4 regions of the Mesorhizobium sp. W016 genome follow, and region 1 is predicted to be linked to each of the others. Evidence: predicted binding sites of a transcription regulator. Region 1 holds the regulator's gene; each other region holds the start of a gene.
The links. The regulator LexA, encoded in region 1, represses DNA repair genes until DNA is damaged. The targets are predictions, from matches to a motif close to TGTTCNNNNTGTGTTCNG.

Region 2: dinB (DNA polymerase IV) is a predicted target of LexA. The motif match lies at 3,900-3,917, and genes of this name have one in related genera.
Region 3: ACYG9V_RS04955 (YifB family Mg chelatase-like AAA ATPase) is a predicted target of LexA. The motif match lies at 4,364-4,381, and genes of this name have one in related genera.
Region 4: ACYG9V_RS11270 (PA0069 family radical SAM protein) is a predicted target of LexA. The motif match lies at 5,339-5,356, and genes of this name have one in related genera.

What each region holds. Positions count from the first base shown of each region.
Region 1 covers NZ_JBTTIF010000002.1:3,903,474-3,910,792, reverse strand. Annotated here, with positions in the region: gene kynU (kynureninase) at 1-1,025, opposite strand, end outside; gene ACYG9V_RS19425 (GntR family transcriptional regulator) at 1,194-1,958, shown strand; gene lexA (transcriptional repressor LexA) at 2,164-2,946, shown strand; gene ACYG9V_RS19415 (ComEC/Rec2 family competence protein) at 2,940-5,396, opposite strand; gene arr (NAD(+)--rifampin ADP-ribosyltransferase) at 5,509-5,925, opposite strand; gene gltX (glutamate--tRNA ligase) at 6,390-7,319, shown strand, end outside.
Region 2 covers NZ_JBTTIF010000002.1:2,763,318-2,770,636, reverse strand. Annotated here, with positions in the region: gene ACYG9V_RS13815 (DUF2934 domain-containing protein) at 1-196, opposite strand, end outside; gene ACYG9V_RS13810 (hypothetical protein) at 289-504, opposite strand; gene ACYG9V_RS13805 (DUF1236 domain-containing protein) at 603-932, opposite strand; gene ACYG9V_RS13800 (hypothetical protein) at 1,275-1,577, opposite strand; gene ACYG9V_RS13795 (hypothetical protein) at 1,738-2,067, shown strand; gene ACYG9V_RS13790 (hypothetical protein) at 2,462-2,683, opposite strand; gene ACYG9V_RS13785 (heme-copper oxidase family protein) at 2,947-3,354, opposite strand; gene ACYG9V_RS13780 (hypothetical protein) at 3,509-3,745, opposite strand; gene dinB (DNA polymerase IV) at 3,978-5,219, shown strand; gene ACYG9V_RS13770 (hypothetical protein) at 5,505-5,603, shown strand; gene ACYG9V_RS13765 (hypothetical protein) at 5,662-5,760, shown strand; gene ACYG9V_RS13760 (hypothetical protein) at 5,952-7,121, opposite strand; gene ACYG9V_RS13755 (EamA family transporter) at 7,267-7,319, opposite strand, start outside.
Region 3 covers NZ_JBTTIF010000002.1:924,429-931,747, reverse strand. Annotated here, with positions in the region: gene ACYG9V_RS04980 (glycosyltransferase) at 1-345, shown strand, start outside; gene ACYG9V_RS04975 (GtrA family protein) at 350-724, shown strand; gene gshB (glutathione synthase) at 859-1,812, shown strand; gene ACYG9V_RS04965 (glycosyltransferase family 2 protein) at 1,905-2,978, opposite strand; gene ACYG9V_RS04960 (glycosyltransferase) at 3,163-4,227, shown strand; gene ACYG9V_RS04955 (YifB family Mg chelatase-like AAA ATPase) at 4,476-6,008, shown strand; gene ACYG9V_RS04950 (malate synthase G) at 6,040-7,319, opposite strand, start outside.
Region 4 covers NZ_JBTTIF010000002.1:2,272,304-2,279,622, reverse strand. Annotated here, with positions in the region: gene ACYG9V_RS11310 (tRNA1(Val) (adenine(37)-N6)-methyltransferase) at 1-306, shown strand, start outside; gene ACYG9V_RS11305 (S49 family peptidase) at 428-1,285, shown strand; gene ACYG9V_RS11300 (membrane protein) at 1,358-1,543, shown strand; gene ACYG9V_RS11295 (4-(cytidine 5'-diphospho)-2-C-methyl-D-erythritol kinase) at 1,570-2,463, shown strand; gene moaB (molybdenum cofactor biosynthesis protein B) at 2,450-3,004, shown strand; gene ACYG9V_RS11285 (GFA family protein) at 3,129-3,560, shown strand; gene ACYG9V_RS11280 (hypothetical protein) at 3,550-4,524, opposite strand; gene ACYG9V_RS11275 (glycosyltransferase) at 4,777-5,280, opposite strand; gene ACYG9V_RS11270 (PA0069 family radical SAM protein) at 5,431-6,585, shown strand; gene ACYG9V_RS11265 (ribonuclease HII) at 6,740-7,319, shown strand, end outside.

The DNA.
Region 1 (7,319 bases):
CTGCCGCGCTGGCTGCCGTCGCGAGGACTTTCCAGTTCAAGCCGGTAGGCGCCGCATCTGGCTTCGACGAGCTGGATAAACAGGTCGGTCAGCGCGATGCTTTTTCTGCGCACCGCCGCCATATCGACGTCGTTCCAGATATCGAGCGCGCCCTTGAGCGCCCGCATCGACAGCACCGGCTGCGTTCCGCACAGGAAGCGGCGAATGCCGCTGCCGACGGCAAAGCCCTGCTCGAAGGCAAAGGGCCGCGCATGGCCCCACCAGCCGCTGAGCGGCTGGTGGGCATCGTCATGGTGGCGCTCGGCCGCGTAGATGAAGGCTGGCGAGCCCGGGCCGCCATTGAGGTATTTGTAGGTGCAGCCGACGGCGAAATCGGCATTGGCACGGTCAAGTTCGACCGGCAAGGCGCCGGCCGTGTGGCAGAGATCCCAGATGATCAGCGCGCCGGCGTCATGTGCCTTGCGCGTCAGCGCCGCCATGTCGCGCAACTGGCCGGATTTGTAGTTGACGTGGTTGACCAGGATGACGGCAACGCTGTCGTCGATCAGCTCCTCGATTGCGGCCGCGTCGACGCCCTCCAGCCGCAGCCGCGTTCCCGGCCGGGTCGAGGCGACGCCTTCGGCCATGTAGAGGTCGGTCGGGAAACTGTCGCCCTCGGCAACGATGACCGACCGATCCGGCCGCATGCCGAGCGCTGCGTGCAGCAGCTTGTAGATGTTGATCGAGGTTGTGTCGCAGACCACCGTCTGCCCATCAGCCGCGCCGATCAGTCGCCCGAGCTGATCTCCGAGTTCCACCGGCATGTTGAACCAGCCGGCGGTGTTCCAGGCGCGAATGAGGTCGTGCGCCCATTCCTGCGTGGCGGCCTGCTGCAGTTCGCTGAAGACGACCGCTGACGCGGCGCCCAGGGAATTGCCGTCGAGATAAATCACGCCTTGCGGCAAGACAAAGCGTTCACGCATGGAGCGCAGCGGATCGGCGGCATCCATTGCTTCGATTGTAGCGAGATCGGGTGTCGTGCTCATGATCCGGCGCCCCTCCATGGACAAACGCGCGCGGCGGAGCCTGCCGCCCAAACATGCCGGTGATCTTGAGTGGTCGCCCTTGAACTGTCAAACATTATATATAATTCACCCATTGAAAGGCTTTGATATATAATGATCCGCCCGAGCGTTTATGTCTGATGGATCACGATGCTGGATGACGAGCAGACCTCGAAGACGGAAGTGGCCTATCGCCTGCTCAGGCGCGATATTCTTGCGACCCGGCTGGCGCCTGCCGCGCCGTTGAAGCTGAGCACGCTGCGCAACACCTACGGCATCGGCTGGACGCCGTTGCGCGAGGCGCTGTCGCGGCTGGAGGCGGAACGGCTTGTGACCGCCATCAGCAACCGCGGGTTTGCGGTCGCTCCCGTCTCTCGGGCGGAGCTCGAGGATTTGGCACGTGCGCGGCTGGTGGTCGAACTGCCCCTGCTGGTGGAATCGATCGAGAAGGGCGACCGTGAGTGGGAAGACGCGGTCGTTGCCGCCCACTATCGTCTCTCACGGTGCGGGTCTGTTCTCGACGATCCATCGGATGATGCGGTCGACGCGTGGTACGAAAAACACGATGCCTTCCATGCGGCGCTGCTCAGTGCCGCGACATCCAGCTGGCTGCTGCGCTTCAATGCAACGATTTCCGACCAATTGCATCGCCATCACCGCTTTCTGGGTCTGGCCCCGACGCTGCGCGCCGCCGCCGGCCGCACGGACGGACACCGGAAGGCCGTGGCGGCCCTGCGCGACGCCGTGGCGATCGAACACCATACCGCCCTGATGGAAGCGGCCCTCGATCGCGACGTCGAACGTGCGAAAACTCTGATGACCGCTCACATCGGCTACACGCTGCGGGTCTATGCCCAGAGAGAACCCCGCGCGGATGCTGCGCAGCCCCGTCCGAAAAGGAAGCGGCGATCGTAGCCGACGACGCAGGGCACTTTGTCTTCGTTTCACCCCGTTGCTGGCAACGGGGCGCAGGCGGCGCTCGCAGCGCCGAACGTTACGCTGAACAAAACGTCAACACATTCATTAAACTTTAAAAGGTTGCGGAACACAACTGGAACAGATAGTGTTTGTTCTGGGTTTGTTTTTTCTGATTCTGGTTTCAGAACCCTTGGGGGCCGCGATGCTGACGCGCAAACAACATGAGCTTCTGATGTTCATCCATGAACGCCTGAAGGAGAGCGGAATCCCGCCGTCCTTCGACGAGATGAAGGAAGCGCTCGACCTCGCCTCCAAGTCCGGCATCCACCGCCTGATCACGGCGCTTGAGGAGCGCGGTTTCATTCGCCGGCTGCCGAACCGGGCGCGCGCGCTGGAAGTGCTGCGGCTGCCCGACTCGATCGCACCAGGCCTCAATGCGGCGAGGAAGTTTTCGCCGAGCGTGATTCAGGGCAGTCTTGGTCAAACCGGCCAAGGGCAAGGCGGCCAAGGACAAGGCGCGATGGGCCAAGGCGGTCTCGGCCGCCAGATCAAGCCGGGCTCGCCGTCGCGTTCGATGTCGGCCGGCAATGACGATGCCGTTTCCGCGATTTCAATCCCGGTTATGGGACGCATCGCCGCCGGCGTGCCGATCGACGCCATCCAGCATCAGACCCATTCGATCTCGGTGCCGCCCGATATGATCATGGGCGGCGAACACTACGCGCTCGAGGTCAAGGGTGATTCGATGATCGAGGCCGGCATTTTCGATGGCGACACGGTCATCATCCGCAATGCCGACACAGCCAGCCCCGGCGAGATCGTGGTGGCGTTGGTCGACGATGAGGAAGCGACCCTGAAACGCTTCCGCCGCAAGGGCGCCTCGATCGCCCTGGAAGCCGCCAACCCGGCCTACGAGACCCGCATTTTTGGACCGGACAGGGTGAAGGTGCAGGGCAAGCTTGTCGGATTGATCCGGCGCTACTGAGCCGGCTTGGGTTTGTATTTTTCACGCTGGTTGTAAGGCGGCAGGCCGCGCGCTTCGCGGGAGAAGCGGCGTTGCTCGTGCCAGGGGCGATACGGCTTGTCGACGGCGAAGCGGATGGTTGGCGCTGCAGCTGCCGATTGCGGATCGAAGAAGACGGCGGCGCTGCCGTCGCGGGCCAGCTGTTTCTTCGTCACGACCAGCACCAGCGGGTCGCGGCACGGATTGTAGGCGGTGGCGTCATCGATGACGATCAGGCTCGCGAAGGCACAGGCCGGCCGCGCCGTCTTGCGGTCTTTCGCAAGCGCTACAATGGCTCCGGAAGGGTGCCGGGCGATACAGAGATCGCCCATGCAATAGAAGGGCGACCCGGGCGGCAGATCGAGCGGATCGAGATCGAACCGCGTATCTGTTGCCTCGAAAATCTCGGGCGGGATAATGGTTTCGGCCCGCAGCGCCCGTTTCCAATTGTCCGTGGTGAATTCGTTGGAGCGTTCGCGGTTGAGGGCGAGTTCGCCGCCACCTATCGGCATGGCCACCAGATGCGCGTCCTCGGATATGAGCACGTCGGGCGTAAGCACCTGCGGCACCGTCAACAGGCCGGCCAGCGCGAAAGGCACGGCCGCCAGCCTGAGCCAGGTGGTGGCCATGGTGGCGATGACGAGGGCGACCGCCACCAACAGCACCGAGCGGATGGAGATCAGCCCGACGGCGTCGACCGGCGAGCGCTCGGAAATCCAGGCCGATATAGCGATCATCGCCATCAGACCCTTGCCCATCACATAGAGGAGCGGCCCGTCGGCGCCGAACGGCATCGCCAGTGCGCTGAGCACGGCAAAGGGCATGACGATCAACGAAACAATCGGCATCACGGCCAGATTGGCGATCAGGCTGAGCGGCGACACACGCTGAAAATGCCAGATGGCGAACAGCAAGGTTGCACTGCCGGCGATGATCGAGGTCATGGCGAGGCCGCCCATGGCCAGCGCGAATTTTCGCGACAGGAAGCCGACGAAGGAGCGCTTTGCCAGCGGCGTTCTCACCTTGTCGGCGCGGTAATCGGCCCAGCCGGCATAGGCGCCGACAAGGGCGGCAGTGGCGGCAAACGACATCTGGAAGCTGGGACCGACCACCTCGTGCGGCGACACCAGGATGACGGCAATGGCGGAGATCGCCAGATTGCGCATGGTGAGTGCGGCGCGATCAAACAGCACGGCGACAAGCATGACCGCCAGCATGATGAAGCTGCGCTCGGCGGCAACCACGACGCCTGAAATAACGAGATAGGCGGCGATCGAGACAAGCGCTGCCGCGGCCGCATATTTCTTCACCGGCCGGCGCGAAGAGAAATCGGGAAACAGCGCAAAGGCGCCACGCAGCAACGCCATGATGGTGCCGGCAACCAGCGCCATGTGCAGGCCGGAGATGGAGATGATGTGGTAGATGCCGGTGCGCCGCATCGCTTCGTTGACCTCGTCCGGGATGCCGGCGCGCACCCCGACAATCAACGCCGCGGCAATCTCGCCTTCGGCGCCGCCGATCTTGCCCCTGATATGGTCGGCAATGTTTTCGCGCGCGCTCTCGATTGCCGAGGAGAGCCGCGCGGTCAGCGGCGGCGGTCCCTGCGTAGCAATGGTTTTCGGATTGCCGAGAAAGAAGCCGCTGCCGCCGATACCGGTGAAATAGCTGTCGAAGGAGAAATCGTAGCTCTCCGGCCGCACCGGACCGGTCGGCGGCAACAGCCTGGCATAGCCGGTGATCAGGGAGCCGGCGGTCATATCGGCGGGAACGGTCCGCGCCGAGAGCCTGACCCGCTCCGGGGCGTAGCGCAGCTTGGGGTAAGCGGTCGAAACCACGTCGAGCGTCAGCCTGATGCGCCCGCTCTCCATCTGTTCGAGACTGACGACGCGGCCGGTCAGCCGTGTCTGGATCTCGGAGCCGAGCATCTGCGTTCCGGCGCGCCAGGTCTCGACTTTGGCGGCGACGACGCCGAGCGCGCACAGCATCGCGGCCATGCAGAACAGATGCGTCCTCGGCCGCGATCGCGTGGCGACAGCGCAACATGTCGCCAGCACCACAATGGCGATTGGCTGCGCAAAGCCCGGCTCGCCGGCCAGCGAGAAGTAGACGATGACGCCGGCTGCCAGGAAAACCGGGACCAGCAGGAAGGCGACGCCCCGGTCGAGCTCCGTGTTGGCGGCCACGGCAAGGCTGCGGCGGAGCGCGGGCCATGACGGGCGGCGAAGCCGTCTGCGCAGTCGGGCGATAGATCCGGGCGCTGTGACTTGCGCCGGCAAGGCGTGACCGGGCAGCGCGGGCGCTATGCCGGGATGCGGCTCAGGCAGCGCGAGGGGCAGCGGCTCGGCATAGGGACTATCGGCAAACAGCGAGCGTTCGCTGACGCTTGCCTCGCCGCCTTCGCCTTCCTTCGTGCCCCGGCCACGTCCAGCCATCGGGTCTGCCCCTTGCGCCCCAGACCTCCTATGCTACATGAACGCGCAAAGTGCGAAAGTCCGTGCGGTCGCGTCCACCGCGCCGGAATTGACGATCACTCGCCAAGGACGCTCAATCCTCAATCATATCCCGGCCCTCCGCCCTCAGGCGAGCAAGCCCATCGTGCATTGCCTTCAATTGTTCCGGTGTATGACCCTGCCATTCAGCGAGCTCCCCCAGGATGAGCAACGGATCACGGGAGCGGTAGGATTTCGTCGGATTACCGGGAAATTTTTTATCGGTCAGGTTAGGGTCATCCATAAAAAACCCCGTCGGCTTTACGATGTAAATCCTTTGACGACCGTCACCCGTTGCAAGCTCTGCTCCCCAGATGGCGGCTTCCAGTGTCTGGGTGAAATAGATCCATGACAGTGGTTTACCTCTGAAATTGGAAGGGTGGCCGACGCTCAGCAGATCCCCGGGTTTCAAATCCGCCCGGGTACCATGGTAGAACGGATCACCCTCCGTATGGTCGGCGTTTCTGGTCATCGGTAGTCCTTCTTTCAATCATTCCTCCTTCGTGGCGAGGCCGGACCGCACACAGTTGCGGTGTTCACGATAATGATTGCAGAAAGGTCAATATGCGTGACCAAGCCAACGCTGTCACGGCGGCGTTGTGTCGGGCAGTGCCGCATCCGTGAAGAAATGTCCGCTCGTCAGAGGGGGCTACCACCGTCGCAGCGATGTTCCAGGCACTGTGACGGGCGCTGCAGCCGAATGAAACCCAGACATTGACGCTGCTGCCAAATGAGGTTGCGCGGAGGTGCGAACAGATTTTTGTGCTACAAGGCTCCACCGCCAGTTGACGCAACCGATAATTGCCGACGTGCCCCCGGCCTCATCCAGCCATCGGGTCTGCCCCTTGCGCCCCAGACCTCCTATGCTACATGAACGCGCAAAGCGCGAAAGTCCGCGCGATCACGCTCCGCTTTCCAAGGCTTCCCGAGAGTTCCATGTCCGACACGGTCGTCACCCGTTTTGCCCCCTCGCCCACCGGCTATCTGCATATCGGCGGCGCGCGCACGGCGCTGTTCAACTGGCTGTACGCCAAGCACACCGGCGGCACGATGGTGCTGCGCATCGAGGACACCGACCGCGAACGCTTCAACGAGGCGGCGACACAGGCCATTCTGGATGGGCTGACCTGGCTCGGCCTTTCCTGGGACGGTGAGGCCATATCGCAGTTCGAGCGCGCGCCGCGCCACCGTGAGGTGGCCGAGGAGCTGGTGCGCCTGGGCAAGGCCTATTACAGCTACGAGACGCCTGCCGAGCTCGAGGCGATGCGCGAGGCCGCACGCGCCAAGGGCCTGCCGCCGCGCTACAACGGCCAGTGGCGAGATCGTGCCCCCTCGGAGGCGCCTCCCGGCGTCAAGGGCGCCATCCGCATCAAGGCGCCGACCGAGGGCGAAACCGTGGTGCACGACCGTGTGCAGGGCGAGGTGCGCTTCCCCAACAAGGACCTCGACGATTTCATCATCCTGCGCTCGGACGGCAATCCGACCTACATGCATGCCGTCGTCGTCGACGACCATGACATGGGCGTCACCCACATCATCCGCGGCGACGACCATCTGACCAACGCCGCGCGCCAGACGGTGATCTACAACGCCATGGGCTGGGACGTCCCGTCGATGTCGCATATCCCGCTGATCCACGGCGCCGACGGCGCCAAGCTGTCGAAGCGGCACGGCGCACTCGGTGTCGAGGCTTATCGCGCCATGGGCTATCTGCCCGAGGCACTGCTCAACTATCTGGCAAGGCTCGGCTGGAGCCATGGCGACGACGAGATCATGTCGATCAAGGACATGATTTCGTGGTTCGACATCGGCGATGTCAACAAGGGTGCGGCGCGCTTCGACTTCGCCAAGCTCGAGTCAATCAAC
Region 2 (7,319 bases), 1.1 Mb from region 1:
CTGCCTTTGGCTTGGCGGCTGCCTTGGCGGGCTTGGCGTCAGCTTTCTTCGCCGCCTTTTTTGGCTTGGCGACCGCGCCATCGACTTCAGCCGTGGCCTGCTCCCAGTGTTCCTGATGCGCGCCTTCAGGCCGGCCGGCCTTTTCCCAGATCTCGTGCGCGCGCTGGCGAATGCGGTCCTGTTTGACGTCCGTCACTTAAGCCTCCGTGGTTGGGTCCGGTCGGTTGGTCCAGATTCCACGAAAACATTAGCCGAAAATTCGGCCGGCGTCTTGAGTGACGAGACATCTCAGCGCGGGTCGGAAATCACCGCAACGCCGAGCAGCGCCGCTTTCTTGACGATCAGCCCGGCGAGGTCGGCATCCGAACGATCGGTGCCGGTGCGCTCCCGCAGGAGCGCGATCGCTTCCTTCATCGATAACAGCGCCGTGTTGCGCTCGGCCAGCAACTTGTCGCAACACGCCGCAACATTGGCGGAGTTCGGGGTCTCGACATGCGGCAACATGGCAATTCTCCTTTCATCATGTTCGTCATTCGGCCCTGCCGCCCTTTTGGGAAGAACGACAGGGCCGTATCACCGATGAATGGTTAGGTTGTCGAGCGTTACTCGACCACCTCGACAATCCTGCGCGTGCTGGGGTCGACCAACACGGTATGGTTGTCGACGACGGCGTATCTGTACTGAACGTCGGGAACCTCCTGCAGCTCGACAGTGTCAGGCAAGGCAGTGCCGACATTCAATTCGACGCCGAGCAGATTGACCGAGGCAAGCGGATGTTTCTTTACGTATTGGTGCACGACCGTGCGCTGTTCCGGGGTGATGATCACCTGCTGCTGTGCCGGCTGCGTGACGATGACCTCGTCGGCGGCGGCAATGCCGATACCAGCGATCATGGCGAGCCCGGCGACGGCGGGAATAAGGATGGTTTTCATCTTCGTCTCCTGTCGTTGTTGGCGAGCTCCGCCGTGTTCCCGCATGAGGCGAAAACAGCGCAGATCGAGGTGGCGGGCTCCTGGAGGCAAACGCAGCCGGTACGGTCTTGTTCCGCAAGCGGAGACTAAATTGATCGGCTTCCGGTCATGCCAGCAGAACCCGCACCCGCAAGATTCGCATTGAAGCACAATCCCTCAGGAGACCTTCGACATGGACGATGCACGGCTCCAATTCCGGTGGCGATCGCGGCCGGCGCCGGCATTGATCCGGTGACCGCGTCGCGCCCGGCCAAGACCGGAACCGACCGCCTTCGTGCCACGCCGTGAAGTTTCAAGCAAAGGTCATTGCTTCGGCGGCTGCGCAGGCACCTCGCCAGGCTTGATCACCGGCGTCTTGCCCTGATCCGGCGGCGGCTGCGTCATACCCTGGTCACCACTGGGCGGCGGCTGCAGCACGCCGCCGCAGGGACCGAGCGTGCTGGTCGATTCGCCGCCGCCATTGGCGACCGGCGGCTTCTGACCATCGTCCTGAGGCTGCGCTTGGCAAGGCGCGGCAGGGCCGTTCTGGTCGCTATTGTCCTGCGCGGCCGCCGGGTCGACCAGCGCCAAGAGCAGCACGCATGGGATGAGGGGGAAAGTCTTCATGGTCCAGCTCCTCTGGATTCATCTCCTTGGCAAAGCAGACTAGTCCTTGGCAAAGCAGACTGGCGGCAATTGGTTCCACGGAGATGGAGTGGTTGCCGGAACCTGGCAGCCGGAAGTGAGTTCCACCTTCTCGACGCTAAGCCGCCCAGAGGAGGCAATCATGGAAGAACGAAACAGAAAACCCAATGACGAGGTCGAGGCGCCACCGAGCAAAAACGATGCCCGCGACAGGATCGCCAATGACGACGTGGAAGCGCCGACGCCGGGTCGGCAGGATTGGGATGCGCTGCGTGGCGCAACGGTCCTGCCCGACGGAGCAGATGAGGAAAGCCTGCCGGACACCACCGGTGTCGAGAAGGAAGGCGAACTGCCCGAGGAGGATGACGACAACCCCTACCAGGACAGTGACGATGCCTTGCCCGACGACGCCGAGGAAGCCGCCATTGGTCACGACCTGGCGAGGCGCGGCGGCCCGTTCGACGACGTGTAAGGCAGCGACCGCGGACTTTCGAGAAGTTTCCCGGGACGTCCACGCCGTCACCAGTTGGACCAAGGATGAGCTGAAGGCGATGCCGGAGCATCGCGATTGATATTTCGAAGGATCCGGCTGCCGGATCCTTCGTTTAAGGCGCCTTGGCGATTTTGGCTTAGCCCTTGTGGTCAAGGGCTGGACGGCGACGCAATCTCAGCACGTTCGACAGCCGCGAGGCAGCCGAGAAGCACGAACGCGAAGTCCGATATTTCAAGCGCCGTGGAGGCCGCTCGCCTGAAAGCTTCAAAGTGCGCAAGAGATCCCCGGCGCGGGCGGTGCGGGCACGCTCGCATGCAGCGCTGCGAATCGGGCCATCGACCGCCGGCACTTGAGTGCCGACGGGCTCTGGCCTTCAGTTCGACCCGGGATCGCCGAGCGCCTCGGTGACGAAGGACGCCGCGATCAGGTCGTCGGCGTCGAGGCGTAGGGAGCCTTCGACACCCCCCATGATGGCCGCGACCTTCTGGAAGGTCTGCATCTCGTGTTCAGTAACGCTGGCGTCTCGCATCCTGGCTTTCAGATCGGCGATGCGTCGGCCCAGTGAGGCCGACGTTCCGATTTCTCTGTTCGACATGGTGGCCTGCTCCTCCCCCAACCCATGCTGTGGACGTACTCAAGTCTGCCTATATATAAGGCAGCGCGAATACAGTCGCCGCAACGCGCGATATCTGGGAAGGTTCCGGCGCCAAATAGTCACGAAATAATACGTGGTGGGACTCGGGTATGTTAAGCGCCGGCGCGGCGATAGACACCGCAGCCAGCGGCTGCGGCCATCGGCCTGGCCAACCCGCGTGGCGGGTCGCGAACGCGGGTCGGACTTGATCGCTGCGCGAACAGTCAGCGAGAAGCCGGCACCACGCCGGACACCGAGCGCGCCGTTTCGGGCGAAAACACCACGAAAGCAAAAACCAGAACGGCAGCGGCGACGATGAGCGAGCCGCCGGCGACGATCGGTTCAAGCGCCGGGTTTCCCTGCAGCATCACATACAGCGCCGGCAGCATGATCACCAGGCCGAGTGTGTAGAGCCCGTAGTGGATCATGGCGATGCGACGCGCCGCCTTTTGCGGATTGAGCGCGTAGTAGCCGCCGAAGATGGCGCTCGTCACCCAACCGAGCAGATTGATATGCGCGTGCGCCGGAAAAGCGGCGTGGTCGCCCGAGATCGCCATCTGCAGGCCGGCCGCAATCCCCAACATCAGGAACAAGATGGCAGTTTTGAAAAAGAGTTCTGAAACCCTCGGCATGTCATTTCTCCCCCTATGCGGTCTGCGACCGCTTGCGACCTGGAGAATACACCCACGCGCAGAACTTTTCCACGCCCCGGTTATGGGGCCATGCCTGCACAGCTTTTTGCACGCTGTTCGACTTTTCTGGCTGCCACAACCCGGCGCCGCCGCGCTACGGCGTCAGCAAGATGTCGGCGCCCGCTCGCTCGTCGAACACCACCGCGCAGCCGCGCCCCAGCGCCACTGCCGACAGCGCGTTGGCCACCGTCTCGTCCGGCGATACGAAATCACCGGTCAGCACTCGCAACTCCTCCACCGCCCTGGCCATTGACACGCAGTGCCCGGCAACGCGATCGCTCGTGCAGGCGTCAACGACGCTGACGAGGTCGATCATCTCGAACTGGCCCATACCGGCCTCCACAAAAACAGCGTCCCGTCGCGGATAGGAACGCTGAGGCGAGAGACAATGTTCCGCAGGTCCGATGCCCAGGCGGAGCACTCGACGGCCCGACCTGGAACGGACCGGCCGGCGGCAACCGCTTCGCTTGACAATAGGCCCTGTTTGTTCTCTATTTGTTCGGAAAAACGCCTCTCACAACAGACGCGGCTAATGCTGCAACGCCGCAAAGGGAACGGTCGGGATGGAACCCACCATCCTGCATGCGGATCTCGACGCCTTCTACGCCTCGGTCGAGCAGCTGCTCGACCCGGCGCTCAGGGGCAAGCCGATCGCCGTCGGCGGCGGCGTCGTGCTTGCCGCCTCCTACGAAGCCAGGGTTTTCGGCGTGCGCGGCGGCATGCCCGGACGACGCGCGCGCGAGCTTTGCCCCGGACTGATTTTCGTCGGCGGCCATTTCGCCGACTATCAGCGGCTGGGCGACGCCGCCATCAAGGTGCTCGACGATTTCACGCCGCTGGTCGAGCGGATTTCCATCGATGAAGCCTTTGCCGATGTCGCCGGCTGCACGCATCTGTTCGGGCCGCCGGCCGAGATCGCCGCCACGGTGCGTCGGCGCGTCCGGGCAGAGCTCGGCCTGCCGATCTCGATCGGCGTGGCGCGCACCAAGCATCTGGCCAAGATCGCCTCGCAGGTGGCCAAGCCCGACGGCCTGGTGGTGGTCGATCCGGACACCGAACTTGCCTTCCTGCATGATCTGCCGGTCGGGCTGATGTGGGGCGTCGGCCCGGCGACCAGAGCGCGGCTGGCCGAGATCGGCATCGAGACCATCGGCCAGTTGGCAAAGACGCATAGCGGGGCGCTGCGAAGGTTACTCGGGCCCGCCGCCGGCGAAAAGCTGGCGTCGCTGGCATGGAACCGCGACCCGCGAAAGCTCGAAACCCACAGGCGGTCGCATTCCGCCGGCGCGCAGTCGGCGCTTGGCGGACGGCCGGCCGAGGCGCGTATCTTCGGACCCGTGCTGCTGCATCTGGCAGACCGGGTCGCAAGCCGGCTCAGGGCGAAATCACGGCCCGGGCGCACGGTGACGGTGCGCGTGCGTTTCGCCGATCTGCACGCTGTCACACGCTCGCTGACGCTCGATCAGCCGATTTCGGCAACCGCGATGCTGGCCGAAATCGCCGGGGAGCTGGTGCGCGGCGTGCTGGCCGCCAACCCTCGGGAGAAGACCATCTCGCTGCTGGCGATCTCGGTGTCGCAGCTGGAAGAAAGTGCCGAGCTGCAGCTGGAGCTGCCGCTCGGGCTTGCCGATGAAAAGCAGCGGCCCGGCAGCAGGCAAGGCCTGGCGCGCTTTGGCGCCGACCGCGCCATCGACAAGATCCGCCAGCGCTTTGGCAGAGAGGCTGTCGGCTATGGCGCCGTGGCGCTGGAAGCCCGGCGCTCGGTTCCCGACGCCTTCCGCGAACTGGCGGAGAAGGAACTGTGAGTGCGGCGCGACGGCAAGGCCAATGTTTAGGCTGGACCCCTCCGCGCTGCATTGCCGCTCTGTTTGAGCAGGCCGACCAACCAGGCCAGACCCGCCGCAGTTTCGGACATTTTTCGCACCGCAACCCGGCCACGCCATGCACGCCCAAGAACAACGCTTTGTCGATGAAGGTGGACTTGCAGTTAGCGCATCGGCGCCAAGAAAAACCGGGATGGGACAGCGAGGCCGCGAAGGTTGACAGTGCCGATCCGTCTGGCATTATCGCGTAAGCTTGGAGGATTCACTATGAAGAAAACCTATTCGAAGCCTGTTCTGGTCAAAAAAGGCAAGCTTTCGCAGGTTACGGCGCTCGCCAATGGAGCGGGTTCCGGCCCGATCGAGTGAGGTCGTTGAGTCCGACTGTCGCCTGATCTGGCGGCCCGCCTGACACTGGAGATGCGGCATGAAGAAGACCTATTCGAAGCCGGTGCTGGTCAAGAAGGGCAAGCTCTCGCAGGTTACAGCCGACAATGGTAACGGCTCCGGGCCGGTCACCATCTAACAGCCGATCATCCGGACGCCTCGTGCCGTCTGGCCGGGAACAGGGCTTTGGGTGCCCGACGTGGAGAGTGGAAATGAAGAAAACCTATCTGAAACCGGTGCTGGTCAAAAAAGGCAAGCTCTCGCAGGTCACCGCGAACGGTGCTTCCAATCCGCGATAAACCCTTTCACCCCGATTGATCGCGACACGCTTCAGCGCACAACCACCAGATCGTCGAGCACGAGCTGCCAATAGTGGCTCGTTGAAAAACGCACGCGCGTCACCGCCGCCAGCATCGGCGCATAGTGGACGGGCGCCAGTGCCGACAGGACGATCGTGTCGCTGGCGATCAGCCGGTCGCCAAGCCAGCTCTCGACCAGTGCGGTTTCGCCTTCGGACTTCAACCATGCCGCTGTCAGCATCACGGAATGGAACCCGAACGGTTTGTCGCTCGACAATTCGGCCGGGTGTCCGCTGCTCGTATAGCAGACATGGTCTCCCGAGATATTGCCGTTGACGTAGCCTTCGCTGCCTTCGGTATGATCGCGCGCCAGTGCGTTCAGGTTGAACCAGGTCAACCCGGCATAACCGGACGGCACCTTGCGCAGGCCGCGCGTCGTGACATCGTCGAAACCGATGGCCTGCAAGGACGCGGCGCTGTCGACAGCCGCGTTCTCGGGCGACAGCAGGCCGAGTTCGGTCGGGTAGGCCGACAAGGCCAGTCGTCGTTCCATGCCACCGCCGGTGATTTCGATCGCGTCGGCGTCATCGGGCAGATCGAGGCGGAAGCCATCGCTGAGCGGATGCACCGCCACCTCTTGCCCTTTCGCCACCACCGAGATGCTCGCCGAGACACCGTCCGCTACGCGGCCGCTGAGCCGGCGTATCGCAAACAGGCCGACCGGCTGCAGCATTGATTCCGAGACCAGCCCGGTGGGCGAGCCCGGCAGCGGCCGGAGGTGCTGCGACTGGACCTCGTTGGCGCTGCTCGAGCGCCAGCCGGGCGGCACAGACACGCTGAAGCGGTAGCTGCCCGGCACATGGATGGGCGCGGCGCGACGTTTCGTCGACGCCAGGAAATTGGCAAAGCCGCCGCGATTGCTCCGCGCCGCGGCGACGAAGCGGCCGTCGCCATCATGCAGTCTGACCATGATGCCGGCCATCGGGCGGTCGCCGAGCCCGTAGCGGCCGTCGCGATCGGCATCGAAATAGACAAAGGACGAATGATTGAGCTTGCCGTGGTTGCCCGACCAGTCGCGGCGCACGGCGTAGTCGTTGGCCGGATCTTCACGAAGCCGGGCTCTGCGACGAGACCGCGCCAGCCGCCAGGCGAGAGCCGCAACGACAGCGGCGAACCCGACAAGGAGTATTGCCTTGATCACGGACGGCTCAAGCAATGCTGTCGGCCCTGCTCATCTGGATCTCCTGCGCATACATCGATCCATATATCGATGCTGCGGGCGCTTGAGCAACCGGACACGGGATCGGCGGACCACGGCATCGGCGTCACATACCCATTTCAGGCAACTATTCCGGCGACGGCACCGGCGGCTTGGTGGTCAGCGCGGCGCCGAAGGCGG
Region 3 (7,319 bases), 3.0 Mb from region 1:
TGGATGTTCGCCATGCTGATGAAGGAGACGCAGCCGCTGCGCTTCTTCGGCGCCTTCGCCATTTTCTTCCTGGCATCGAGCCTTACCCTGATGACGCCGGTGCTGATCGAATTCGCCCAGACCGGCCTCGTGCCGCGCATGCCGACCTGGGTGCTGTCGGTCGGCCTGCTGCTCTTGTCGATGCTTGCGATGGTGACCGGACTGATCCTCGATTCGGTATCGCGCGGACGCGCCGAGCAGAAGCGCATTTTCTATCTCTCCGTCCCGTCGGGCCGGGTCGAACGGCGCGAACGCACGAGCGAAACAGCGAAGGCCGAACCGGGCAAGACGCCCCGGGCCGCCTGAGGCCGTGAGCCGGCTCGCCCGCTTCGTCCTGGCCGGCGGCGTTGGTTTCGTCGCCGATGCCGCGGTGCTCTGGCTGTTCTTGGCGGTGACGCCGCTCGGTCCCTTCGTCGCCCGTGTCCTGTCGATCGGCTTTGCGCTGTGCGTCACCTGGCAGATCAACCGGCACCTGACCTTTTCGCCGTCGAGCCGCGGCGTGGCGCAGGAGGGCGCGCGCTATGGCGGCGTCGGCATCGCCACCAGCATTGTCAACTATCTCGTCTACTGCGCCATCCTGTTCGCGCTGCCGGCAATGCCGCCGCTGGCGGCACTTGCCGTCGCCTCGCTGGTCGCCATGGCGCTGTCCTTCCTCGGTTACTCCCGGCTGGTCTTCGACCGGTAAAGGTCTGGGCCAAGCAAGCGCGATTGGCAGAAGCCGCCAAGTTCCGTATATCGGCGACTTGCCTTGCCGCAATTCCGGACGGAAAACCACTACGCACTTTTCCTGGACTTGCTCGACCCGCTGGAGACCAGAAGATGACCCTGAAGATCGCCGTCCAGATGGACCATGTCTCCACCGTCTCGATCGCCGGCGACACGTCCTTTGCGCTGTCGCTGGAGGCGCAGCGGCGCGGCCACCAATTGTTCCACTACACGCCCGACCGGCTGTCGATGCTGGGCGGCAAGGTGTTTGCCCGCATCGAAGAGATGAAGCTCCGCGACGAGAAGGGCAATCATTATACGCTGGGCGACAAGGTGCGCACCGACCTGTCGGAGATGGATGTGATCCTGCTGCGCCAGGATCCGCCCTTCGACATGAATTACATCACCACCACGCATATTCTGGAGCGCATTCACCCGAAGACATTGGTCGTCAACGACCCGGCCTGGGTGCGCAACAGCCCGGAAAAGATCTTCGTCACCGAATTCCCCGATCTGATGCCCGAAACGCTGATCACCAAGGATCCCCAGGAGGTCGCGGCCTTCCGCAAGGAATTCGGCGACATCATCGTCAAGCCGCTCTATGGCAATGGCGGCGCCGGCATCTTCCATCTCAAGGAAGACGATCGCAACCTCGCCTCACTGCTCGAAATGTTCGCCCAGCTGTCACGCGAGCCGTATATCGTCCAGCGCTATCTGAAGGATGTGCGCAAGGGCGACAAGCGCATCATCCTGATCGACGGCGAGGCGGTCGGCGCCATCAACCGCGTGCCGGCCGACCACGATTCTCGCTCCAACATGCATGTCGGCGGCCGCGCCGAAAAGACTGAGCTGACGGAGCGCGAACGCGAGATTTGCGCCCGCATCGGCCCGTCGCTGAAAGAGCGCGGCTTCATCCTGGTCGGCATCGACGTGATCGGCGACTACATGACCGAGATCAACGTGACCTCGCCAACCGGCGTGCGCGAAGTGCAACGCTTTGGTGGCGCGGATATCGCCAGCCTGTTCTGGGACGCGGTAGAGGCGAAGCGGCGGAATTTGGCCGCGTAGTGTGCGTTGCTACGGAGGACTTTGGTGGGTCCAGAGAAGCATCGAAAGATGCTCTTTATCGGGTAAGACTGCCGAGCAAGCGGCTCATCAAATCAAACTATGTCCCGGAAGCGCCGAGGCCTCAGTTTCGGAGGAAGGAGACCGATAAGTCTGGTCTGCAATTTTCGCTGTGGTGTTGCCCAGTCTTTCAGCAGAAAACCCGCATCGGAGTTCTTTTCCAGCAATGCAAAAGCCGCAGACAGTCCGATCAGGTCGACCAAGGTCCTGCGCATTGAGTGGCGGGAGATTAAATGCGCCAGTCCCGGCGCCACTTCGCACCAACGATTGGCCAGTGCCCGCCGTATCGCTATTTCAGTATCAGGCGACATCCTGCCGAGGCCAACTCCGGTACCCAGGATGCGCCCGTCCGCCCAGCCATTGCCGCCGTGAAGCCGATAACTGCCAAGAGCCCGCCCAATCCTCACGGTTCCGCCGATCATATGGGCGGCACGAGCCATATAACCATCGGCACATATCTTTATTTCGTCCGGATCGGATGGACGCATGATTTCAAGCGGAGCTCGACGAAACATCATCCCCGATGTGGTTGACCAAAACCAACCCACGGTACCCCGATCAATAAATAATAATGTCGGGTCAGCTTCGGTGTCGACATGCAGGTAGCCGCTCATTTTCGGCATCGATCGCGGGTCGTTCAGGTGGAATACGGGATGACCGCCCGCAAGCAGGTTGCCGGCCGTATCTATCACCACCTCATCGGAGCTCGACATTGCCGCGATACGGGTTTGGCTGAGATGCGCTCTCACATGGCATTCTATGAAGTCAGGATGCCAAGCATCGTCACCGTCAAGAAAGGAGATCAGGGGCCCGGCTGTCGCGTCAAGCCCGGTCATCATTGCTGTCAACTGCCCGCCATTTTGCAGTCGGGGCAGAAAGCGGAAACGACTGTCGCCAAGCTGGGACAGACACTCTTCAATCCTTCGGCGGGAACCGTCGGTCGAAAAATCATCGACCACCACGCATTCGAACGCAGTGTATGTCTGCGCCGCTACGGATCGGATCGCAGTGTCGATGAATGCCTCTTGATTGAAACAGCCTACGCAAACGGATACGGTTGGTAGCGCGATGTGAGAACCAGCTCCGCTTGGGACGATGTTTTCTTTCAAGAGGCGCTTCTCCGTACACCAGATTTGATCGCCTGAGATATTCCGTCGATCAAATGGCGGTGTTTCTTTGCCAAATTTCTCTCTATCGAAGCGAGTTTTTCTCCGCACTCAAGATCGCAATTGCCGCATGTTGACCCTACAGCACGGGTATCGCCCTCCTACCAAATTCGAGATTGTCAGAGCCATGCTGCGTCATGGCCACAACCTCAGAAAAGGGCACCCTTCCGCGAAGTCGCAACCTGCTCTTCAGGCCAGTTTGCTGTCGGACGATCCGTTCATATCCTATTCGGGAATGTCCGGTACGCCGCTCGGATTAGCAAGTCATATGCCTTTCCGTCCACGCAGCCACCGCGCCTGGTTTCTCATCTCGCCAACCTGGTCCATCGAAAACAGTGCTAGCGTCAAAACCATTCGGACCTATGCCGTTCTGCATAGACTCAAGAACCCCCGTCACTCGCTAATCTTCCTTTCCAACACTCAGCCAGAGGCTGATCTGTTGAACCAGTCCGGCGAGGCCGCCGTCCTGCACAACAAGACGTCAACAACCTCCGAACACATATTCAGGCCTCTCGATGACGTCCCTGTAGAATTTGATGCAATCTACAATGCGCAGCTGGCTCCGTGGAAGCGCCATGACTTGTCGCTTGGCATCCAGCGTTGCGCATTTGTCTTCTATCGAGATTCAAGCGGATCCTCCACGACGGAGTCGGAAAGAGCGCGAATAAATCGGCATAGGGAGCTCGCGCCGCATCACGTCTTTATCAACGAGTTTGACGGCACCGGCAAGCCTGTCCGATTGGCACCGGCTCAGGTGAACACGCATCTAAATCGTGCAGCCGTGGGAATCTGTCTCTCTCACCTGGAAGGACCAATGTTCGCAAGCACGGAATATCTTCTCGCGGGGCTTCCAGTGGTCACGACGCCGAGCCATGGCGGCCGAGACCTTTATCTGGATGATGACTATTCGCTTACAGTTCCACCCGATCCTCGATCCATCGCGGAGGCTGTCTTAGCGCTGAAGGAGCGACGAATTCCCCGGGATTACATTCGTTCGCAAACTTTGAAACGAATCGAACGAGACCGCGGGCGGTTCATAGACCTTGTAAACGAGATTTTTCTGGAGAGCGGCTCTTCGCGCCGGATCGCCCTGCCTTGGCCTTTCAGATATCCTGTCATGGAGTGGCTTCCACCGCAGGTCGCGATCGATCGATCGCTTTCAGGTTCGGTCGATGCGTTCATCACCGTTTAGAAGCAACACCCTCAGATTGCCGAAGGGCCTAGTCGCCTTGTTAACGCGGTCGAGGAGGCGGAGCAGCCGTTCCATTTTGCTCAACCATCTTCCGTTTTTGCAACCGGCACAGCGCGCTGCAACCACCACGAATGCATGTTCCTGTAATGTTCTTGTCTTGGCCTGAAATCTATGGTTGTCTTGTCCTGACGTCGCTCGCGGTCTGAACCACAAGGCCGAGGCGAGCTGATATCCGGGGGCAGAGCAAGATGGTGGCGCGGGTTCGCACGGTTGCTTTCCAGGGCATCGAGGCCGTACCGGTCGATGTCCAGGTGATGATCGCGCCGGGCAAGGTCGGCATGCAGATTGTCGGCCTGGCCGACAAGGCGGTGGCCGAAAGCCGCGAGCGGGTGCAGGCGGCCCTCCATGCGTCGGGCCTGTCGATGCCGTCGAAGAAGGTGACGGTCAACCTCGCTCCGGCCGATCTGCCCAAGGAAGGCAGCCATTACGATCTGCCGATCGCGCTCGGCCTGATGGCCGCCCTTGGCGCCATTCCGGGCGACATGCTGGCCTCCTATGTCGTGCTCGGAGAATTGTCGCTCGACGGCACCATTGCCACGGTCGCCGGTGCGCTGCCGGCGGCGATCGGCGCCAATGCCGAGGGAAAAGGCCTGATCTGCCCGTTCGGCTGCGGGCCGGAAGCGGCCTGGGCGGGCAAGGATTTCGACATATTGGCGCCGCGCAGCCTGATTGCCATCGCCAATCATTTTCGCGGCACGCAGGTGCTGTCGCGGCCCGAGCCCGGCATCCATGTCTCGGCCCGCGACCTGCCCGACCTTTCAGACATCAAGGGCCAGGAAAGCGCCAAGCGGGCGCTGGAAGTGGCGGCGGCCGGCGGCCACAATCTGTTGATGGTCGGGCCTCCCGGCTCGGGAAAATCGATGCTGGCGCAGAGGCTGCCTTCAATTCTGCCGCCACTGGCGCCCAAGGAACTTCTTGAAGTCTCGATGATCGCCTCGGTGGCCGGCGAGCTCGGCGAAGGCAAGCTCACCGACCGGCGGCCGTTCCGCGCCCCGCACCATTCGGCTTCGATGGCGGCAATGGTCGGCGGCGGCATCAGGGCGCGGCCGGGCGAAGTATCGCTTGCCCATAACGGCGTCCTGTTCCTCGACGAGTTTCCCGAATTCACGCCGCAGACCTTGGATGCGCTGCGCCAGCCACTGGAGACCGGCGACTGCATGATCGCGCGCGCCAACCACCGCGTCACCTATCCAGCGCGCATCCAGCTGGTGGCGGCGATGAACCCGTGCCGTTGCGGCATGGCCGGCGAGCCCGGCTATCGCTGCCTGCGCGGTGAGCGCTGCCGCACCGACTACCAGACGCGCATTTCCGGCCCGCTGCTCGACCGCATCGATCTCAGGATCGAGGTACCGGCGGTCTCGGCCGCCGACCTGATCCGGCCCGACCGAGCGGAGAAAAGTGCAGCCGTCGCCCAGCGCGTGGCGCGCGCCCGCACCATCCAGCGCGAACGTTTCGAGCGGCTGGGCGTTACCAGCGCCACCACCAACGCCCATTGCTCGCCTTCTGTTATCGAGGACATCGCGATGCCGGATGCCGCCGGCCTGTCGCTGCTGAAAGACGCCAGCGAGAAACTCGGCTTTTCCGCGCGCGCCTATCACCGCGTGCTCAAAGTGGCGCGCACACTGGCTGACCTCGACGCCAGCGAAACCGTCGGCCGAATTCACCTGGCCGAGGCGATTTCCTACCGCATGATGTCGGAGCGGGTAGCGCAGGCGGCGTAACCCTCCCCTTGAGGGGAGGGAAACGCAGGCGCTAATTCGCCCGCTCTTTCGCCTTCAGCTCCAGCCGCCGTGCGTGCAGCACCGGTTCCGTATAGCCATTCGGCTGTTCGCGGCCTCTAAACACCAGGTCGCAGGCGGCGTGGAAGGCGATGGAATTGTCGAAATCGGTGGCCATCGGGCGGTAGAGCGGGTCGCCGGCGTTCTGCAGGTCGACGATCGCCGCCATGCGCCGCAGCGAATCCATCACCTGGATCTGCGAGCACACCTTGTGGTGCAGCCAGTTGGCGATGTGCTGCGAGGAGATCCGCAGCGTGGCGCGGTCTTCCATCAGGCCGACATCGTTGATGTCGGGCACTTTCGAGCAGCCGACGCCCTGGTCGATCCAGCGCACGACATAGCCAAGAATACCTTGCGCATTATTGTCGAGTTCGCGCTGGATCTCGTCGGGGGTCCAGTTCGGCCGCACCGCCACCGGCACCGACAATATATCATCGAGCTTCGCCTTCGGCCGGCTCTTGAGCGCCGCCTGGACGGCATGGACATCGACCTTGTGATAGTGCGTGGCGTGCAACGTCGCCGCCGTCGGCGACGGCACCCAGGCGGTGCTGGCGCCGGCCTTGGGATGCGCGATCTTCTGTTCCAGCATCGCCGCCATCAGATCGGGCATCGCCCACATGCCCTTGCCGATCTGGGCATGGCCGGCCAGCCCGCATTCGAGCCCGGCGTCGACATTCCACGCCTCATAGGCGGAAATCCAGGCGGCCTGCTTCATGTCGCCCTTGCGGATCATCGGGCCGGCTTCCATCGAGGTGTGGATCTCGTCGCCGGTGCGGTCGAGGAAGCCGGTGTTGATGAACACGACGCGTTCCCTGGCGGCGCGGATCGCCTCCTTGAGGTTGACGGTGGTGCGCCGCTCCTCGTCCATGATGCCCATCTTGATGGTGTTTTTGGCCATACCGAGCAGCGCTTCGACGCGGTCGAAAATCTCGACTGCGAAGGCGACTTCCTCCGGCCCATGCATCTTCGGCTTCACCACATACATCGAGCCCGCGCGGGAGTTCATCCGCCGCCCTTTGGCGCCGACATCGTGCAGCGCGATCAGCGCCGTCAGCGCCGCATCCATGATGCCTTCCGGCACCTCGTTGCCATCGCGGTCGAGGATGGCCGGATTGGTCATCAGGTGGCCGACGTTTCTCACCAGCATCAGCGAGCGGCCGGGCAAGCTCAGCGCGCCACCACTGGGCGCGGTCCAGGCGCGGTCCGGATTGAGCTTGCGCGTGAAGGTTTTGCCGCCCTTGCTGATTTCCTCCG
Region 4 (7,319 bases), 1.6 Mb from region 1:
GAGAGCTGGATCCGAAGTGCGGCTGCCGTCGCCAAGCCGCGCGGCGGCCTGGCCGTCATTGCGCGGCCGGAACAGCTTGGCGACCTCCTCCATGCGCTGTCGGGCCGCTTCGGCGACGCCGAGATGCTGGCCGTGCATCCGCGCCCGGAAGCAGCCGCAATCCGCATTGTCGTTAGGGCAGCGCTCGGCGCGCGCGGCAAGCTGTCGATCCGCCCGCCTTTGATGCTGCATGGGCAAACGGGCGACGGCCCGTCGGAACGAACCGAGATGATCAACAACGGACTGGCGTCGCTGTTTGGCGATTGATTTTGGGCCCGTCAGTGTCGTTGCCGCAAAACCGGCACACAGTTGGCTGAGATGGATTGCAGCATTGCCGTTGACCCGCAAATCCCTACATGCGTTGAAGCCATTTGGAGACAGCCACCTCGTGAAACGCCTTTTCAACCGCCTGCTGCCGAAATCCTGGCGATCCAGCGTCGTCACCATTCCCGTCATCAGGCTGCATGGCACCATCATGGCCGGCGGCGGCCCGTTCCGGCCGAGCCTGTCCTTGGCGTCCACCGCCGCCCTCATCGAAAAGGCGTTCCTGTTCGATGCGCCCGCCGTCGCCATTTCGATCAATTCGCCTGGCGGCTCGCCGGTGCAGTCGCGGCTGATCTTCAAGCGCATCCGTGACCTCGCGGTCGAGAAGAACAAGAAGGTGCTGGTCTTCGTCGAGGATGTGGCGGCCTCGGGCGGCTACATGATCGCGGTCGCCGGCGACGAGATCTTTGCCGATCCGTCCTCCATCGTCGGTTCGATTGGTGTCGTCTCGGCCTCGTTCGGCTTTCCCGAACTGATGAAGAAGATCGGTGTCGAGCGCCGTGTCCACACCGCCGGCCAGAACAAGGCGGTGCTCGACCCGTTCAAGCCGGAGAAGAGGGAAGACGTCGAGCGCCTGAAGGCGCTGCAGCTGGAAGTGCACGAGACCTTCATCGACCTGGTCAGGGAACGCCGTGGCACCAAGCTGAAGGACGATCCGGACCTGTTCACCGGCCTGTTCTGGACCGGCAAGAAAGGGCTGGAGCTTGGCCTCGTCGATGCGTTGAGCGACATGCGCACGGTACTGAAAACCCGCTTCGGCGCGAAAACCCAGCTCAGGCTGGTCACCGCGCCGCGTGGCCTGTTTGGCCGCATCGGCCTGTTCGGCTCGAACGTTTCGGCGCCCGATATTGCCGCCGCCGCCGCAAGCGGCGTGATCGATGCGGCGGAAGAGCGCGCATTGTGGGCGCGCTTCGGGCTTTGAAAAAGCCGGGAAAGCGTCTAGCATGAGCGCTTGACAGTCTGCCTTGCCGTCTTGCGAGGGAGGAGCTTTGAAATGCCACAGATCATTTTCTTCGCAGTTGTCGGCGCCGCCGCTTATTTCGGCTACCGCACTTTCGTCCGCGAGGCCGAACGTGTGACCGCCAAGGTGCGGCGCACCGAAAAGCAGGCAGCCAACGGCACCAACGGCACGCTGGTCCAGGATCCCAAGACCGGCGAATACCGCCTGGCCAAGGACTGAGCATCATCCCGTCAGCAGCCGACAGTTTGGATGCCGCAGCCCGGACGTGGCTTGCGCCCGCCAAGATAAATCTGGCGCTGCACGTCACCGGCAGGCGCGCCGACGGGTATCATCTGCTCGAGAGCCTGGTCGTTTTCACCCGCTTCGGCGACAGGGTCGAGATCGAGCCTGCCGACGCCGACCGGTTCTCCGTATCGGGCCGTTACGCGACTTCCGTGCCGATCGACGACAGCAATCTGGTGGTGAAGGCGCGCGAGGCGCTGCGCAGGCAGGCCGGCCAGCAGCGCACGCCGCCGGTTGCCATCCGGCTGGAAAAGAACCTGCCGGTCGCATCCGGGGTCGGCGGCGGCTCGAGCGACGCGGCGGCGGTATTGCAGGGTCTTGTCCGGACCTGGGGGCTCGACATCGGCGAGGCCGAACTGAGCCGGATCGGTCTCACGCTCGGCGCCGACGTGCCGATGTGTCTTGCGGCAAAACCGCTGGTTGCGCGTGGCGTCGGCGATGAGCTGTCGCCAATTGCGGATTTTCCTGCGCTGGCCTTGGTGCTGGTCAATCCCGGCGTCGCCGTCTCCACGCCCGATGTGTTCAATGCACTTGAAAAACGCGACAATGAAGGACTGCCGCCGCTGCCGCGCGGTTTCGATTTCCACGGCGTCCGCAATTGGCTGGAGATCACCCGCAACGATCTTGAGGAACCGGCGCAAGCAATACAGCCGCCCATCGGCAGAGCGCTTTCCCTGCTGAACAGGGCCGGATCTGGATTCTCGCGCATGTCGGGATCCGGCGCGACATGCTTCGGGCTGTTCGAGACCGGCAATGTCGCCAAGCGCGCCGCCGCCGAGATTCGCAGTCGCGAACCGGAGTGGTTTGTCGCCGCGACACGAAGCATCGCTTCGGAGGGGGCCGATGGCCAAAATTGACGAGAGCCGGCCGTTCATCCCGGTGCGCATCGCGGTGCTGACGGTGTCCGATACGCGCAGCCTTGCCGACGACAAATCCGGCCAGACGCTGGCTGATCGCATCGCCGAGGCCGGCCATGTCCTGGCCGCGCGCGACATCGTCACCGACGACCGGGAGAAAATCCGCGACAAGGTGCTGGGCTGGTCGCGCGACGAAGACATCGATGTCGTCATCACCACCGGCGGCACCGGTTTTACCGGCCGCGACGTGACGCCGGAGGCGCTGGAGCCGATCTTCGAGAAGCGCATGGATGGCTTTTCCGAAGTGTTCCACCGCATTTCCTACGACAAGATCGGCACCTCGACAGTGCAGAGCCGGGCGACGGGCGGCGTCGTCAACGCCACCTTCGTCTTTGTGCTGCCGGGCTCGCCCGGCGCCTGCAAGGACGCCTGGGACGGCATCCTGAAACCGCAGCTCGACTACCGCCACATGCCCTGCAACTTCGTCGAGATCATGCCGCGCCTGGACGAGCAGTTGCGGCGCGGCAAGGCCGCCTCGTAAACCAAGGCAAAGCCGGCCAAGTGCTGCCTTTGTCAGGCAGAATGGCGGCTGCGCCTTCGAGAGGTCATTTCCTCCGGGTCGTCGGGCGGATAGTCTGTCGCCAAGTCAAGACGGAAGAGATCCAATGAGCGCGCACCGCGGCGGCTGCCATTGCGGCAACATCCACCTGACCTTCGAAACCGGAATTGAGCCGTCCGAGATGGAGATCCGCGCCTGCCAGTGCGCGTTCTGTGTCCGGCATGGTTCGCGCGCCGCCGCCGATCCGCAGGGGCGATTGATCGTCGCGGTCGAGGACGAGGCCCGGCTGCACCGATACCGGTTCGGATTGCGCACCGCCGATTATCTCATCTGCCGGGACTGCGGCGTCTATGTCGCTGCTGTGACCACCGACGGCGAACCGAGAGCGATCGTCATCGTCAATGCGCTGGATGACCGGCCGCGGTTCAACCGCGAGCCGGTCCCAATGGACTATGATGCCGAGAACAAAGAGGGTCGCATTGCCCGGCGGCAAGCGCGCTGGATGCCGGTCGAGATCCGCTCCGGCGTCAGCGGATGACCGGCTCGCCGTGGAAGCGGCGGCGCGAGGGCGGCGAGACGCCGAAGCCGACCTCCATCATCAGCCGTGGCGTGGTGGACGGCACGGTGCCCATGTGGAAGCCGAACGGGTCCTCGACGAAGCCGAGGCCGGCCTCGCCGGTCAGCGTGACCGGGCTGTCGTCGCCATAGACCTTGAGCACGTCTTGCGCCGGATGGCCGACCAGCAGCGTCAGCTGGTGCTTGAGACTGCGCCTGTTGTGGCTGCCTTTGACATAGACATGCGGACCGGTGCCGGCATCGCAGGGTTTCAGATAGAAGAAGAATTTCAGCATCCGCCAGTCGTCGAGATCGAAATGATATTTGCCGAGCGAGGCAAGGTTCTTGTCGGCGTCGGAAGCCTCGCCGGTCGGAAAGCTCCACCAGACACGCGTGGTGATCAGCTTTGCCTGCCCGCCCAGATAGTGCTGGGCGATGTCGAGCAGCAGCGGGTCGTTCTGGATGGCGAGTGCCGCCTTGCAGCCGAGGATGCGCTCGAAATAGTGTCCGCTGAGCAAAGAGCGGCCGAACCGCTTCTCGGCTTCTGCGTGTTCTCCGGGCATGAATTCGAGCCGGCGGTCGAAATTGCCGAAGCACGGCGTGCTCTGAGCAAAGCTGGCGATCTCTTCGTGGATTGCCTGCGGAAGGACCAGTCCGGAGAACAGGCCATCGGTGCGCAGCGCCGCGACGATCGACTTGAGGTCGACGCCCCTGAACATCGTCGCTCCGGCACTCTGCGCGGGGCGCGCGGCTTTGGCGCCAAGCCAGTGCAGCTTGCGCGCCGGCATGGTGCGGGCAAGCACGAACATCGGCAGCCATGCGGGATTTTCGCGCAGGTCGGACAGATAGGTCGGGATACGCACCGCAATGCGGCGGAGCAGGCTGCCGTTGCGGGCAATGGCTTCCAGACTGGGGGCGCCGGATTTGTCAGGGGACGAAAGGTTCATCGGGGTCCTCAGATATGAACGGCAGCAACGACGACGCGGCGCTTGCTTACCGCTCCGGCACTACCCAAACCCCGATATCCCGCATCAACGGAATGCTAATCCCGCGTCAGCTTTTGTGCAATGCACAATAGCTTTTTGCGGCGAAAAAGAGGGATGGTGCTGCGACCGTGCCAATGCGGATGAGACGATGGCGCTGCCCCTCATCCGCCCTTCGGGCACCTTCTCCCCGTGAACGGGGAGAAGGAAGAAACATCACTTCTTCGGCGCCAGCCAGATTTCGGCGTCGAGCCGCCTGGTGGCGAGACCGCGCGCAAGGGCTTCGGCGCTGTGCGCGTTCTTCGACAGGGCAGCGGCCTGGCGCTTGCTGATGACCAGCCCTTCGGCCAGCGCCCGGTTGCCCGAAAACACCCGTGACAAGAACGGCGTGCGGCTGCCGCGCGCACGGGAAAAGCGCGCCGGCATGGTTTGCCGCGCCGTGTGAGCGACAACGTCGTCGATCCAGCCCTCCGCCAGCCTTGCGCCGGGTTCCAGAAACAGCAGCCAGTCACCCTTCGCCTGCCTGATTCCCGCGGCAATGCCGCCGGCCACGAAGTGGCAGCCGGCATGATCGGCAACCCGATGCGTCTGGTCGGTCGAGCCGGTGTCGCAGACGATGACATCGCGCACCACGCCCTCGACCGCGCCGCCGATCAACGAGGCGAGCGTGCGGGCAAGGCCTTCTTCGTCATCCCGGGTTTCGATGAGAACGCTGAGCATTTTTAGCCGAATAGCGGAAAGCCCGGCGCAGCGCCAGTTTTGCATGGCCCAACGAAAAAGTTCTTGCTTTGTTCTCATCAGCGAAATAGGATTATTTTCATGAACAGAGCGATTCGACAGCCAGCCGACAGTCCTTGGGAAAGGGCCAAAATGGAACATATCGTGCGTGCGGACATTGCTGCTTTCGGAGCAGGGCGAGCCGAGATGGCCAATGCGATGATCGAACAGAGCGGCATGCGCGTCCGTCCGGATCGCAACCGCGGCCGTTCCGCGGGCATCAACCCGTCCGGCCGGTTCGAGCCGGTCAGCCGGCATGTGTTCGACGACGGCTGGAATTCGCTGGAGGAATTGCCGCCGTTCAAGACCGAAGTGCAGGTCGAGAAGCCGCGCACCATCATCACCCGCAACGAATCGCCCGACATTTCCTTCGACCGCTCGATCAACCCCTATCGCGGCTGCGAGCATGGCTGCGTCTATTGTTTCGCCCGGCCGACGCATTCCTTCATGGGCCTGTCGCCGGGGCTGGATTTCGAAGCGAAGCTGTTTGCCAAGCCGGATGCGGCGCGGCTGCTCGACAAGGAACTGTCGAAGGATGGCTATCAGCCGCGCACCATCGCGATCGGCACCAACACCGATCCCTACCAGCCGATCGAGAAACAATACCGGATTATGCGCGAGATCCTCGAAGTGCTGGAGGCGCGCGGCCATCCGGTCGGCATCGTCACCAAATCCCATCTGGTGACGCGCGACATCGACATCTTGTCGCGCATGGCCGAACGGGGCTTGGCCAAGGTGGCGCTGTCGGTGACAACGATGGACCGCATGCTGGCGCGCACCATGGAGCCACGCGCGTCGACGCCGACCAAGCGGCTTGAGGCGATCCGGCAGCTTTCCGATGCCGGCATTCCGGCCTCTGTCATGGTGGCGCCGATCATTCCCGGCCTGACCGACCAGGAGATGGAGCGCATCCTCAATTCGGCACGCGCCGCAGGCGCCCGCGAGGCCGGCTATGTCATCCTGCGCCTGCCGCTCGAGGTGGCGCCGATCTTCAAGGACTGGCTGCTGCGCCATTATCCCGACCGCTATCGGCACGTGATGTCGCTGATCCGTTCGATGCGCGACGGCAAGGACTATGATTCGGAATGGGGCAAGCGGATGAAAGGCGCCGGCCCCTATGCCTGGCAGATCGGCCGGCGCTTCGAGATCACGGCCAAGCGGCTCGGCCTCAACGCCGAGCGGCGCACGCTCCGAACCGACCAGTTTGTCGCCGCCGCCAAGGCGACCGAGCAGCTGATGCTGCTCTGAGAGTAGCGCCTGCCCTGCCCTCGTGGCTGTCAGGCGACCCAAGAATCCCGTCCGGCCTGTCCCCCGGCCTGCAGACGGTGCCCTCCCGGTCTTGCCCCACTCGACCTTGGAGGGACTTGCGGAGAATCGGAGCCGATGCGAACCTCGCCGCAACATGGCTCGCGCACGTTCCGATTCTCCGCTTCTTTTCGAAATCGTCGAAAAGCCCGACTTCTCCTTCGAGACGAAGGCGATGGCGGAAGGCCTGTGGCCGGTGGCAGGCATGGACGAGGCCGGCCGCGGTCCGCTGGCCGGGCCGGTGGTGGCGGCGGCCGTGATCCTCGATCCCGCCAACATTCCCGACAGGCTCGACGATTCCAAACGGCTCAACCATTTGCAGCGCGAGGCGCTGTTCCTGAAAATCCTGGGGTCAGCGCTCGGCGTGTCGATGGCCTCGGTCAGCGCCGAAGGCATTGACGGCAGCAACATCCTCAAGGCCAGCCTGGAAGCCATGCGCCGCGCCCTTGCCGGCCTGCCGATCCAGGCGAAGCTGGCGCTGGCCGATGGCCGCGATGTGCCGCCGGGCCTCCTCTGCGAAGGCCGCGCGCTGATCAAGGGCGACCAGCGCTCGCAATCGATCGCCGCCGCCTCGATCGTCGCCAAGGTGATGCGCGACCGCATGATGTGCGGCTGCGGCAGCCATCACGAGCGCTACGGGTTCGAGGTCCATATGGGCTACGCCACCGTGCGGCACC